2 regions of the Nocardioides sp. DN36 genome follow, and region 2 is predicted to be linked to the other one. Evidence: riboswitches for the same ligand, from Rfam matches in the RefSeq annotation. Region 2 holds a riboswitch; the other holds the start of a gene.
The links. Region 2 has a riboswitch for cobalamin ahead of ACZ43H_RS02630 (VWA domain-containing protein). Riboswitches for the same ligand answer to the same signal wherever they lie in the genome.

Region 1: another riboswitch for cobalamin. It lies ahead of ACZ43H_RS05760 (ribonucleoside-diphosphate reductase subunit alpha); the one in region 2 lies ahead of ACZ43H_RS02630 (VWA domain-containing protein).

Annotation. Positions count from the first base shown of each region.
Region 1 covers NZ_AP043823.1:993,536-1,000,090, reverse strand. Annotated here, with positions in the region: gene sucB (2-oxoglutarate dehydrogenase, E2 component, dihydrolipoamide succinyltransferase) at 1-1,210, shown strand, start outside; gene ACZ43H_RS05765 (ribonucleotide-diphosphate reductase subunit beta) at 1,511-2,539, opposite strand; gene ACZ43H_RS05760 (ribonucleoside-diphosphate reductase subunit alpha) at 2,536-4,968, opposite strand; cobalamin riboswitch at 5,101-5,317, opposite strand; gene ACZ43H_RS05755 (TIGR01777 family oxidoreductase) at 5,408-6,301, shown strand; gene ACZ43H_RS05750 (response regulator) at 6,314-6,555, opposite strand, start outside.
Region 2 covers NZ_AP043823.1:353,377-359,931, reverse strand. Annotated here, with positions in the region: gene cobO (cob(I)yrinic acid a,c-diamide adenosyltransferase) at 1-3, opposite strand, end outside; gene ACZ43H_RS02630 (VWA domain-containing protein) at 3-2,060, opposite strand; cobalamin riboswitch at 2,090-2,236, opposite strand; gene cbiE (precorrin-6y C5,15-methyltransferase (decarboxylating) subunit CbiE) at 2,293-3,504, shown strand; gene bluB (5,6-dimethylbenzimidazole synthase) at 3,479-4,120, opposite strand; gene cobM (precorrin-4 C(11)-methyltransferase) at 4,120-4,893, opposite strand; gene cobJ (precorrin-3B C(17)-methyltransferase) at 4,890-6,419, opposite strand; gene ACZ43H_RS02605 (precorrin-8X methylmutase) at 6,416-6,555, opposite strand, start outside.

The DNA.
Region 1 (6,555 bases), 640 kb from region 2:
CAAGGTCGAGGAGGACGAGACGGTCGAGGTCGGCGCCGAGCTGGCCGTCATCGGCGACAAGGACGCCGCGCCCGCCGAGAAGGCCCCCGAGCCGGAGCCCGAGCCGGAGCCGAAGCAGGAGGAGAAGGCGCCCGAGCCGGAGCCGGAGCCCAAGCCCGAGCCGAAGCAGGAGGAGAAGGCGCCCGAGCCGCAGAAGCAGCCCGAGCCCGAGCCGCAGCAGGCGCCGGCCGCCAGCGCCCCTGCGCCGGAGGCCACCGTGAGCTCCGACCGCGGCGAGCAGGCCGGCTACGTCACCCCGCTGGTCCGCAAGCTCGCGACCCAGCACGACGTCGACCTGTCGACCGTGACCGGCACCGGCGTCGGCGGCCGGATCCGCAAGCAGGACGTGCTCGAGGCCGCCAAGGCCAAGGAGGCCCCGGCGCCCGCGCCGGCCGCCGCCCCGCAGGCACCGGCCGCTGCGTCCTCCGCGCCTGCCGCTGCGCCGACGACCCCGTCGCCGCTGCGTGGCAAGACCGAGAAGATGTCGCGACTGCGCAAGATCATCGCGTCCCGGATGGTCGAGTCGCTCCAGACCTCGGCCCAGCTGACCCAGGTCATGGAGGTGGACGTCACCAACATCGCGCGGCTGCGCGAGGCGGCGAAGGCCGACTTCCTGGCCCGCGAGGGCGTGAAGCTGACCTACCTGCCGTTCTTCGCCAAGGCAGCGATCGACGCGCTGAAGGTGCACCCGTCGCTGAACGCGACGATCGACACCGAGGCCGGCGAGGTCACCTACTTCGACCGCGAGAACGTCGCGTTCGCGGTGGACACCGAGAAGGGCCTGCTCACCCCCGTGGTCAAGGACGCGGGCGACCTGTCGATCGCCGGGCTGGCGAAGAAGATCGCCGACGTCGCCGAGCGCACCCGCACCAACAAGATCGGCCCCGACGAGCTGTCCGGCGGCACCTTCACGATCACCAACCTGGGCAGCTTCGGGGCGCTCTTCGACACCCCGATCATCAACAAGCCGCAGGTCGCGATCCTCGGCCCCGGCGCGGTCGTCAAGCGCCCGGTGGTCATCGACGACCCGAACCTCGGCGAGACGATCGCCGTCCGTTACATGGTCTACCTGTCCCTGTCCTACGACCACCAGCTGGTCGACGGCGCGGACGCGGGCCGGTTCCTCAAGGACGTCAAGCAGCGCCTGGAGTCCGGCCAGTTCGAGGTCTGAGCACGACCTGACACGAGGCCCCGGTGACCGCAAGGTCGCCGGGGCCTCGTGCACGTCACCGGGGCTCGTGCCCGCCGAGTCGGCGCTGCTTGACGCTCATGCTGGTCAACCAGCGCCGACTCGGCGTACCGCTGAGGTCAACGAGCGCCGACTCGGCGTACTGCCCGGGGTACTTCAGCGCCGAGTCGGCGTTGCTTGACACATCTGCTGGTCAACCAGCGCCGACTCGGCGTACTGCCGGGGGTACATCAGCGCCGACTCGGCGTGCCCCGGGACGTCAGAAACGTGCCGGACTATCTCCTAGAAGTCGTCGTCGAAGCTGACCTGGCCGGTGACCCCGACCTGGTACGCCGAGACCCGGCGCTCGAAGAAGTTCGACAGCTCCTGCACGTCCTGCAGCTCCATGAACAGCAGCGGGTTCTTCGAGCCGTAGATCCTGGGCAGGTCGAGGCGCTCCATGCGCTGGTCGGCGACGTACTCCAGGTAGGACCGCATGTCGGCGGTGGACAGACCCGCCACACCCTGCCCGAGCAGGTCCTCGGCGAACTGCGCCTCGGCGTCGACCGCCTCCGTGACCATCTCCCGCACCCGGGCCGCCAGCTCGTCGTCGAACAGGTCGGGCTCCTCGGCCCGCACCGTGTCGACCACGTCGAACGCGAAGGCCATGTGCATCGACTCGTCGCGGAACACCCAGTTCGTCCCGGAGGCCAGCCCGTTGAGCAGCCCGCGGGAGCGCAGGAAGTAGACGTAGGCGAAGGCACCGTAGAAGAACAGCCCCTCGATGCAGGCCGCGAAGCAGATCAGGTTGAGCAGGAAGCTGCGCCGGTCCTCCTTCGTCTCGAGGCGGCGCACGTCGAACAGCTCGTCGATCCAGCGGAAGCAGAAGTCCGCCTTGTGCTTGATCGAGGGGATGTTGTCCACGGCGGCGAAGGCCTCGTGCCGCTCCTTCTCGTCGGGGACGTAGGTGTCGAGCAGGGTCAGGTAGAACTGCACGTGCACCGCCTCCTCGAACAGCTGCCGCGACAGGTAGAGCCGGCCCTCGGGCGAGTTCACGTGCTGGTAGAGGTTGAGCACCAGGTTGTTCGCCACGATCGTGTCGCCGGTGGCGAAGAACGCGACCAGCCGCGACACCAGGTGCCGCTCGGCGGCGGACAGCTTCGCGAGGTCCCTGAGGTCGGTGTGCAGGTCGACCTCCTCGACCGTCCAGGTGTTCTTGATGGCGTCGCGGTAGCGCTCGTAGAAGTGCGGGTAGCGCATCGGCCGGAGGGTGAGGTTCATCCCCGGGTCGAGCAGCATCCTGGTGTCGGTGGTGTCCGTGGTCGTCGTCATTCGCAGGCCTCGCAGGTCTCGGGGTTCTCCAGGGAGCAGGTGGTTCCTGAGGAGGCGACGGAGGAGCCGTCTCGAAGGGCGACCGCTTCCTGATCGGGGACGGCGGCGCGCGCGGCACCGACGGTCGTCTGCTGGATGCGCGTCGCGGGCCGCGAACGCAGGTAGTACGTCGTCTTCAGCCCGGCCTTCCACGCGTGGAGGTACATCGAGCTGAGCTTCCCGATGGTCGGGCTGGGCAGGAACAGGTTCAGCGACTGGCTCTGGTCGACGTACGGCTGCCGGGCCGCGGCCATGTCGACCAGCGCCCGCTGCGGCAGCTCCCACGCGGTCCGGAAGAGCACCCGCACGTCCTCGGGGATCGCGGCGATCCCCTGCACGGATCCCTCCTGCCGCTTCACCTGCTCGCGCACCTCGTTGGTCCACAGGCCTCGCGAGCGCAGCTCACGGACCAGCGCGGCGTTGACCTGGAGGAACTCCCCCGACAGCGTCTCGCGCTTGAAGAGGTTCGACACCTGCGGCTCGATGCACTCGTAGCAGCCGGCGATCGAGGCGATCGTGGCGGTCGGCGCGATCGCCACCAGCAGCGAGTTGCGCAACCCGTGCTCCGACACCTGCTCGCGCAGCCGGGCCCAGCGCTCGGTCTGGGTCGGCGTCACGCCCCACAGGTCCGGCTGCAGGTCGCCCCGCGCCGCGCGGGTGTCGGCGTACGCCGGGTGGGCACCGTGCACCGCGGCCAGCTCGGCCGAGCGCTCGAGCGCGGAGAGGTAGATCTCCTCCGCGACCCGGGTCGACAGCTCCCGAGCCTCGTCGGAGTCGAACGGCAGCCCCAGCGCGAAGAAGACGTCCTGCAGCCCCATGCAGCCCAGGCCCACCGGCCGCCAGCGCGGGTTCGACGCCGCCGACTCCGGGCTCGGGTAGTAGTTGATGTCGATGACCCGGTCGAGATAGGTCACCGCCGTGCGCACGGTGGCGCGCAGCTTGTCCCAGTCGAGCTCCCTCGGTTTCGAGACGCTCGCTGACGCTCGCTCCTCGACCAGCGGACGCAGGTGCTGGGCGAGGTTGACCGAGCCGAGGTTGCACACCGCGGTCTCGGCGTCGCTGGAGACCTCGATGATCTCGGTGCACAGGTTCGACAGGTGCACGACGTTGCCCGGCACCGCGGTCTGGTTGCAGGTGCGGTTGGACGCGTCCTTGAACGTCATCCAGCCGTTCCCGGTCTGCGCGAGGGTGCGCATCATCTTCGCGTAGAGGTCACGCGCCCGCACCCGGCGTACGACGCGACCGTCGGCCTCGGCGGCCCGGTAGGCCCGGTCGAACTCCTCGCCCCACAGGTCCGGCAGCTCGGGCGCGGCATCGGGGTCGACCAGGCTCCACTCCTCGTCCGCCTCGACCCGGCGCATGAACTCGTCGGGCACCCAGTGGGCCAGGTTGAGGTTGTGGGTGCGCCGGGCGTCCTCGCCGGTGTTGTCGCGCAGCTCGAGGAACTCCTCGACGTCGGGGTGCCACGGCTCGAGGTAGACGCACGCGGCCCCCTTGCGCCGGCCGCCCTGGTTGACCGCCGACACCGAGGCGTCGAGGGTGCGCAGGAACGGCACGATCCCGTTGGAGTGGCCGTTGGTGCCGCGGATCAGGGCCCCGCGGGAGCGCACCCGCGAGAACGAGATGCCGATGCCGCCGGCGAACTTCGACAGCGCCGCCACCTGTCCGTAGCGGGCGTAGATCGACTCCAGCTCGTCGCGCGGGCTGTCGACGAGGTAGCACGACGACATCTGGGTGTGCCGGGTCCCGGAGTTGAACAGCGTCGGCGAGCTCGGCAGGTAGGCCAGCGAGGCCATCAGCCGGTAGAGCTCGATCGCCTCGGCGGGGGTGGTCGCCAGCCCGCAGGCGACCCGCATCAGCCAGTACTGCGGGGTCTCGACCACGAGCCGGGTCTCCGGGTGGCGCAGCAGGTAGCGGTCGTAGACGGTGCGCAGCCCGAAGTACTCGAAGCGCAGGTCGTTGGCGGTGTCGATGGCCTGGTCGAGCTTGCGGGCGTTCGCCTCGACGAAGTCGGCGGTGGCGTCCCCGACCAGCCCCTCGAGCCGACCGAGCCGGACGGACTGGCTGAAGGACGCGATCTGCTGGCCGGCGACCTCCTTCTCGACGTACGCCGCCAGCAGCCGGGCGGCCAGCCGGGAGTACTCCGACTCGTTCGCGGTCAGCTCGGCCGCGGTCTGGATCGACAGCCGGTCCAGCTCCGCAGTGGTGGCGCCGTCGTACAGGCCCGAGATGGTGCGCGTCGCCACGGTGAGCGGCTCGACGTGCGACAGGCCGGTCGCGCAGCGCTCGACCGCGCGGACGATCTTGTTGAGGTCGACCGGTTCACGGTCGCCGTTGCGCTTGCACACCGTCATCGTGGTGCGCACGGTGGGTTGGGTCGTCTGGGTCATGCTGCTCTCTCCTCGCGAGCTCGCCGGGTGCCGGGGACCTGCGAGGAGACGACGACGCGGACGCGTCCGGTTCGAGGGCGCGCCCGTGCTGTCGTGCGACCCACCCGCGAGGTCCGCGACGAACCGCGCACAGGTCGTGCGCGGGCGCTGGCAGGTCTTCGGACTCGTGGGCACAACTCTCGACCCCTACTGACCGTCGCTTCCCAGCTCCATGGTGCGGAGCCAGTGCGTGTGACGGCGTTCGTTCCCACTCACCGCTGCGGGGCAGTCCCGGACTCGCACCGGGTTCCCTCTTGCCCCGGAGCGCCACCTGCAGGCGACGCTCCGGACCAGCACGAGCACCATATCCAGTGGCGTACGCCGATCACCGGCACCACATCTTGTGTCGGCGTGTCGAAGAACGCCCGGCCGTGTTGCGGTGGCCTGTCAGGCTGTCGTCATGCGGATCGTGATCGCCGGCGCGTCCGGCTTCCTCGGGAGCAACCTCGGCTACGAGCTGCGTCAGCGCGGGCACCTGGTGACCCGGCTGGTGCGCAGGCCCGCTCAGGAGCCGGACGAGTCCACGTGGGACCCGTACGCCGGCACCTACGAGCGCGACGTCATCGAGGAGTCCGACGTCGTGGTCAACCTCGCCGGGACGCCGACGGCCGGCAACCCCCACTCGTCGCGGTGGGCGCGCGAGCTGCGCGAGAGCCGGGTGACCACGACACGGGTGCTCGCCCGCGCCGTCGCCGAGACGGAGTCGAAGCCCGCGTTCCTCGCCGGCAACGGCATCTCCTGGTACGGCGACCACGGGGACCAGGTGCTGACCGAGGCCTCCGACAGCCGGGGGCACGCGCTCCTGACCGAGGTGACCCGGGACTGGCAGGCCGCGACCACGCCGGCGACGGAGGCCGGCGCGCGCGTCTGCGTGCTGCGCACCTCGCCGGTGATGGACCGGCGCAGCGAGCCGCTCAAGCAGCTGCGGCTGCTCTTCAGGGCGGGGCTGGGCGCGCGGCTCGGCGACGGGAAGCAGTACATGGCGATGATCTCGCTGCGCGACTGGGTGGGCGCGGTGGCCCACCTCGCGGAGCACCCCACCGCCAGCGGACCGTTCAACCTCTGCTGCCCCGAGACCCCGACCAACGCCGAGTTCACCAAGGCGCTCGCCGCGGCCGTGCACCGTCCCGCGATCGTCTTCGTGCCGAAGACCGCGCTCCGGGTGGGCGCGGGCCGGATGGCGCCCGAGCTGCTGGGCTCGCTCAACGTGCGGCCGGCCGCGCTGGCCGAGTCCGGCTACGAGTTCCGGGACCGCGACGTGGACGCCGTGCTGCGCACCGGGCTCGCCGGCTGACCGCCCGCGGGCTCAGCGTACGGGCACCCAGCGCGCCAGCGTGCTCTCGAGCAGCGCGGGCACGACGGGCTTGGTCAGGAAGTCGTCCATCCCCGCGTCCCGGCAGCGGTCCCGCTCCTCCGCGGTCGCCGCGGCCGTCATCGCGATGATCGGGATCCGGCGGCCGTCGCCGCGCATGGCGCGCACCGCGCGGGTCGCGTCGAAGCCGTCCATCACCGGCATCTGGCAGTCCATCAGGATGGTGTCGAAGCCGT
Region 2 (6,555 bases):
CATCAGGCCGCTCCCTTCTGCGTGCGGGATCGGACCGTGCCGGCCAGCGCCTCAGCATTGACCTCGGCCACGGGGAGGTGTTCGGCACGCAGCAGCTCGGCGAGTCGCAGTGCGAGGCCAAGACGCAGGGGGCCGCTCTCGCCATCGATGACGACCGTCGTCACGCCGAGCCCGGCGACGTACTCCGCAGCCTGCTGTGACCGCGCGACAGCGTCCTTTCCGCCCGTCGCGCGACCGTCCGTGACCAGGACCAGGAGTGGTCGCAGCCGTGGATCGCGCATTCGCTCGCGGGTCAGCACGCGAGCGGCTTCGAGCAGCCCTTCGGCCAGCGGCGTACGTCCCCCTGCCGGAACTTCGTCGAGCCGCGCTGCAGCGATGTCGACGGAGCGTGTGGGCGGCAGCGCGACCGTCGCCTCGGCGCCTCGGAAGGTGACCAGGCCGACCTTGTCACGGCGGCGGTAGGCGTCGAGCAGCAGCGAGAGGATCGCGGTCTTCACCTGGGACATCCGCTTACGCGCGGCCATAGAGCCGGAGGCGTCAACGCAGAAGAGCACAAGATTGGCCTCCCGACCCTCCCGCACGGCGACCCGGAGGTCCTCGTTGCGCAGCTCCACGCGTCCGGTCGTGCGGCCGCGCGAGGACTGCTTGCCAGCGGCCGCCAGCAGGGTCTCCACCAGGTGGAGCGAGCCGGTGGGTCCGTCCGGCAGCCGGGCGCCGACGCGGCGACCGGTGCTCGCGAGGGCTCGGCTGCGTCGTCCGGCCGCGCCCTCGCCGAGCCCCTGCACCTTCAACAGCCGCGGTCGGTACGGCGCGGTGGCACGAACCGTCGAACCGGCCTCGGTGACTGCGAGAGGCGTCACCGGCGGCTCGCCGTCAGACTCGGGCGGAGTGTCGTCGGTCGCCGGCGCCTGGTCGCTGTCACCGTCAGCGGCCTCGTCCCACTGTCCGTCACCCTGCGCCTGATCCTGTGTGTTGTCCTCGGGAGAAGTCGGCGGCTCATCCGGGGCCGGTCCCTCCGGCGGCTCCGGCGGTAGCTCGTCGTCGCCGAGGATCTGGTCGAGCAGGTCCTCGTCGAGACCGGGAGCATCGAAGGGGTTGCGGCGGCGCCGGTGCGGCAGCGCCAGCAGCGCGGCGCGTCGGATATCGGCGCGGGTGACCTCGTCGCGACCCTCCCAGGCGGCGTGGGCGACCGCGGTGCGGGCGGTGACGATGTCGGCGCGAAGCCCGTCGACCTCGAACGTGGCACAGACTTCGGCGATCTTCATGAGCGCAGACTCGGTGAGCCGCACCTTGGCAAGACGCTCGCGGGCGGTCTCGACTCGCTCGGTCAGGGCGCGGTCCGCGTCGCGGTAGCGCGCGGTGAACGCGACCGGATCGGCGTCGTAGGCCATCCGGCGCCGTACGACCTCGGCGCGTAGCGCCGGCTCCCGGGGGGCGGCAACCTCGACGGTGAGCCCGAAGCGGTCCAGCAGCTGTGGACGCAGTTCCCCCTCCTCGGGGTTCATCGTGCCGATCAGCACGAACCGGGCCGCGTGCTCGACCGAGACGCCGTCGCGCTCGACGGTGACCTGACCCATCGCCGCGGCATCGAGGAGCAGGTCGACGAGGTGGTCGTGCAGCAGGTTGACCTCGTCGACGTAGAGGATGCCGCGGTGTGCTCTCGCGAGCAGTCCGGGCTCGTACTCCACCTTGCCGTGTGACAGCGCCCGCTCGAGGTGTAGGGAGCCGAGGACTCGGTCCTCGGTCGCGCCAACGGGTAGTTCGACGAGCCGCACCGGACGGACGATGGCCTCCGTCTCGGTGCCGAACGGGCCGTCGGGCGACGTGGCTGCCGGGTCGGCAGGGTCCACGGAGAACCTGTCGCCCGCGTACACATCGATGGGCGGCAGCACGGCGGCCAGCGCCCGCACCGTCGTCGACTTCGCGGTGCCCTTCTCGCCCCGCACGAGCACGCCACCGATCTCCGGCGAGATCGTCGTGAGGACGAGCGCGAGGCCCATGTCGTCCAGGGCGTCGGTCTCGCAACCGAGGACGGCTGAAAATGGGTAGTGCTGTGGCATGTGAGGCTCCCGCTCTGTTCGCCAGCAGTGACTGGTCGGGCGGGAGGCCGGTCTTCGGACTTGCCGAGTCCTCCGCTCAACTCATGAGTGGAGGCTCGGTTCACCGCAGCGGGCCTGTGCCGGAATCTCACCGGCTTCCCAGATTCTCCCCGTCCGCCGTCCCCACCGTTTCCGATGGCTGGGCCGTTGGGGCACCTCTCGCCTTGCGGGGCTCACGATAGCGTCTGCTCGCGTGATCACTGTGGTGGGTATCGGCGCCGACGGCTGGGACGGTGTGTCGGAGGTCGGCCGGGCCTGGGTCGAGCGAGCCCGCGTGGTGCTCGGTGGGCGCCGGCACCTCGACCTCCTGCCCGACGTGCCGGGGCAGCGCCGCGAGCCCTGGCCCTCTCCGCTGCGTGACCGGTTGCCGGCGCTGCTCACGTCCCTGGCGGACGAGGCGGCAGGCGGGCATGTCGTCGCCCTGGCGTCCGGCGACCCGCTGGTGTCGGGGATCGCCACGACCTTCATGCACCTGCTCGGGCCTGACGAGGTGACCGTCGTCCCGGGGATCTCCTCAGTCGCCCTCGCACGGGCGGCGATGCGCTGGTCGGCGGAGAGCCATGCGGTCGTGAGCGTGGTGGGTCGCGACGTCGCGCTGGTGCGCCGCGAGCTCGCCCCTGGCCGTCGGATCCTGGTCCTCTCGTCCGATGAACACACGCCGAGGGATGTGGCGGCGCTGCTGGTCGCGGAGGGGTACGGCGACAGTGAGCTCACCGTCCTCGGCGACCTGGGCGGACGCGAGCAGAGCTCTTTCCTGTTCGACAAGGCCGTCATCCTCACCGGCAAGGAGTTCGACCTCCCTCGGCTCAACGTCGTCGCGATTGACTGCGTCGGCCCGAGCCTCGGCGGCTGGGTCGCCGGTCTGCCCGACGACGCCTTCGAGCACGACGGCCAGCTCACCAAGCGCGACCTGCGCGCCAGCGCTCTCGCCCGGCTCTCCCCGACCCCGGGCGAGCACCTGTGGGATGTCGGCGCCGGAGCCGGCTCGGTCGGGATCGAGTGGATGCGCGCCCACCCGTCCTGCACGACGACGGCGGTCGAGGCGGACGCCGACCGTGCTGCGCGGATCAGCCGCAACGCCACGAGTCTCGGTGTGCCGGGGCTTGAGGTCGTGCACGGACGGGCCCCCGGCGCGCTCGCCGGGCTCCGCCCGCCGGACGCCATCTTCGTCGGCGGCGGCGCCACCCGCGACGGGGTGATCGACGCCTGCCTGACGGCGCTGCGACGGGCCGGCCGGCTGGTCGTGCACGGCGTGACGCTCGAGACCGAGATGCTGCTCGGTCGGCTCTACCGGAAGCACGGCGGCGAGCTGACCCGAGTCTCGGTCGAGACCAGTGCACCGGTCGGCGCCTTCACCGGGTGGACCCCGGCCCGTACCGTCACGCAGTGGGCACTGACGCGCTGACGCCGTACCTCTCCTCATGCAGGACGCTCGCCAACGGCGAGCGGTGCCGCCAGCCGTAGCGCTCCAGGTCAGGCACGTCCGGTAGCTCCGAGACGGCGCCGACGCAGAGCCACGCCACCGGCCGTACGTGCTCCGGCATGCCGACGAGGTCGCGCAGGAACTCCTCGCGGTAGAAACTGACCCACCCCACCCCGAGGCCCTCGGCGGTCGCGGCGAGCCAGAGGTTCTGGATGGCGCAGACCACCGAGTAGAGCCCGGCGTCGGCGATGGCATGCCGCCCGAGCACCCTCGGCCCGCCGCGGGTCGGGTCGTAGCCGACCACGATCCCGAGCCGCGACTCGCGGATCCCTTCGACCTTGATCCGCGAGAACGTCTCGGCGCGCTCACCGCTGAGCGTCGCCGCGAACGTGTCCCGCTCGAGCGCGACGTGGTCGGCGAAAGCGCTGAGCGCGTCCGGCGAGCGGACCAGCACGAAGTCCCACGGTTGGCTCATCCCGACACTCGGTGCACAGTGAGCCGCCGACAGCAGCCGCTCCAGCACCTCGGCGGCCAACGGCTCACCTGTGAATTCTCGGCGAGTGTCACGACGACGGTTGATGACGTCGTAGAGCTCCATCAGAGCCCCCGATCGCCGCGTCGCTTCGAGCTCCGGTCGCGGGCCGCGTCGTAGAGATAAGACTCGCCGCCCTCGCGGGCCAGCGCCCAGCCGACCAGGATCACGGCCGCCTGGCGCAGCCCTGCCGCCTCCACCACCTCCGAGATGGTCGCCACCGTGCCACGCAGCACCTGCTCCCCGGGCTGGCTGGCGCGGTAGACGACGGCCACCGGGCAGTCCTCGCCGTACTCCGGTTCGACCTCGGCCATCAGCGCCCGCACTCGCGTGATCGCCAGATGCAGCACGAGCGTCGAGCGGGTCGCAGCGAACGCCGCCAGCGACTCGGACTCCGGCATCGCGGTAGAGCGGGCCTGGGTGCGGGTCAGCACCACCGACTGCGCCACCAGCGGCACCGTCAGCTCGCTCCCGACCAGCGCAGCAGCGGCAGCATAGGCGGGCACCCCGGGCGTCACCGACCAGGCAACCCCGGCAGCATCGAGCCGGCGGGTCTGCTCGTGCAGCGCGGAATAGAGAGACGGGTCGCCGGACGTCAATCGCACCACCGTCTGCCCCGCGCCAGCTGCGCCGACCATCCACGCGACCATCGTGTCGAGGTCGAGGTCTTGGGTGTCGACGAGCTCTGCGCTCGGGCCGACGTGGGCGAGCACGTCGGGATCGAGGTAGGTGCCGGGATAGAGCACCAGGTCCGCCTGCGCCAGCAGGTGCGTCGCGCGCACGGTCAGCAGGTCGGCCGCGCCCGGTCCGGCGCCGACGAAGTGGACGGCAGCACTCACCGCACGTACCTCGGCGTCCACACGCCGGCGCGGCTCACCCGCGTGCTCTCGGCACCCACGATCAGCAGGCACTTCATGTCGATCGTCTCCGGGTCCAGGTCGGCCAGCGTCGTGACTGTCAGCGACTCCTCGTCGCGCCCGATGTCGCGCCCGACGATGACGACGGTCTCTGGCTTGCGGTGTTCCAGCAGGACACGGTGGGCGGTGGCTATCTGCTCGGTCCGGGAGCGGGAGGCCGGGTTGTAGATCGCTAGCACGAGGTCGGCGTCGGCGATGGCGCGGAGGCGCCGTTCCACGACCTCCCACGGCTTGAGCCTGTCGGAGAGCGAGACGACGGCGAAGTCTGCCCCGATGGGCGCACCGGCACGGGCGGCCACCGCCTGCACGGCGCTGACCCCTGGCAGCACCCGGATCGGCACGCCCGCGTACGCCGGGTCCTCGGCCGCCTCGAAGACGGCTGCTGCCATCCCGAAGACGCCAGCGTCGCCGCCTGAGACGACCGCGACCCTCTCCCCCGCTTTGGCCAGGTCGAGCGCGACACGAGCCCGGTCGACCTCGACGGTGTTGCCCGACGCGTGGCGGGTCAGTCCGGCACGCGGCGGGACGCGAGCCACGTACGGGGCGTAGCCGACCACGTGGTCGACCTCGCCCAACGCCGCCGAGGCTTCTGGCGTGAGCCAGTGGTCGGGGCCGGGACCGAGGCCGACGACCAGGAGTTCAGCGGTCCGCCCGTCGTGTGTCGCGGCGGATCCACTGGGCTCCGCGTCGCGAGCGCGCAGCCGGTCAGCGGTCGGCCGGTTGGCCGTGTCGCCGGGGACGACGATCAGGGAGAAGTAGGGCACGGAGTCCGGGTCGACCTCGGCGACGGGCAGCCAACGCTCCTCGGACTGCGACGCCCGCTCGACGTACCAAGCGCCCTCGAGCCGCCCGGCCTGCGCCAGCGCTGAGCGCACGGCCGGAAACGTCCGGCCGAGCTTCATGATGACGGCGGCTTCCGTGTCCGCCAGCCGTCTCGCAAGCTCCGGCTCGGGCAGGGTTCCGGGGAGGACGGTCAGGACGTCTGTCTGTCGAACCAGCGGGCCAGAGCTACCAGAGATCGCCGCTGTCGCCGCCGCGAAGGCGGGCACGCCCGGCACCACCTCGGTCGGGTAGATCTCCTTGAACCGGTCGTGGAGGTACATCGACGAGCCGTAGAAGAGGGGATCGCCCTCCGAGAGCAGAACCACGTCGCGACCGGCGTCGAGGTGATCCGAGAGCCGCACCGCGCAGGACTCGTAGAAGTCGGCCATCGCCCCGACATACCCACCGGGGTGGTCCGTGGTGCCGGTGGTGACCGGGTAGCGCAGCTCCTCCTCGATGGCGTCGGCCGGAATGACGCCGTCGGCGATGCGGCGTGCGTGGGACTTCTTCTTCACGCCAGCGTGGTACGCGACGACGTCGGACGCGCCGATGATCCGAGCGGCTCTCAGCGTCATGAGCTCCGGGTCGCCGGGGCCGATGCCGACAACCGTGAAACGGCCGGTCATTCTGCCTCCTGCGCGAGAGCGTTGAGTGCTGACGAGGTCATCGCCGATCCACCGCGACGGCCGCGGACGGTCGCGTAGGGGATGTCGATGCCGTGCTCGGCGTGGAGGTCCACGAGAGCCTGCTTGGACTCGGCAG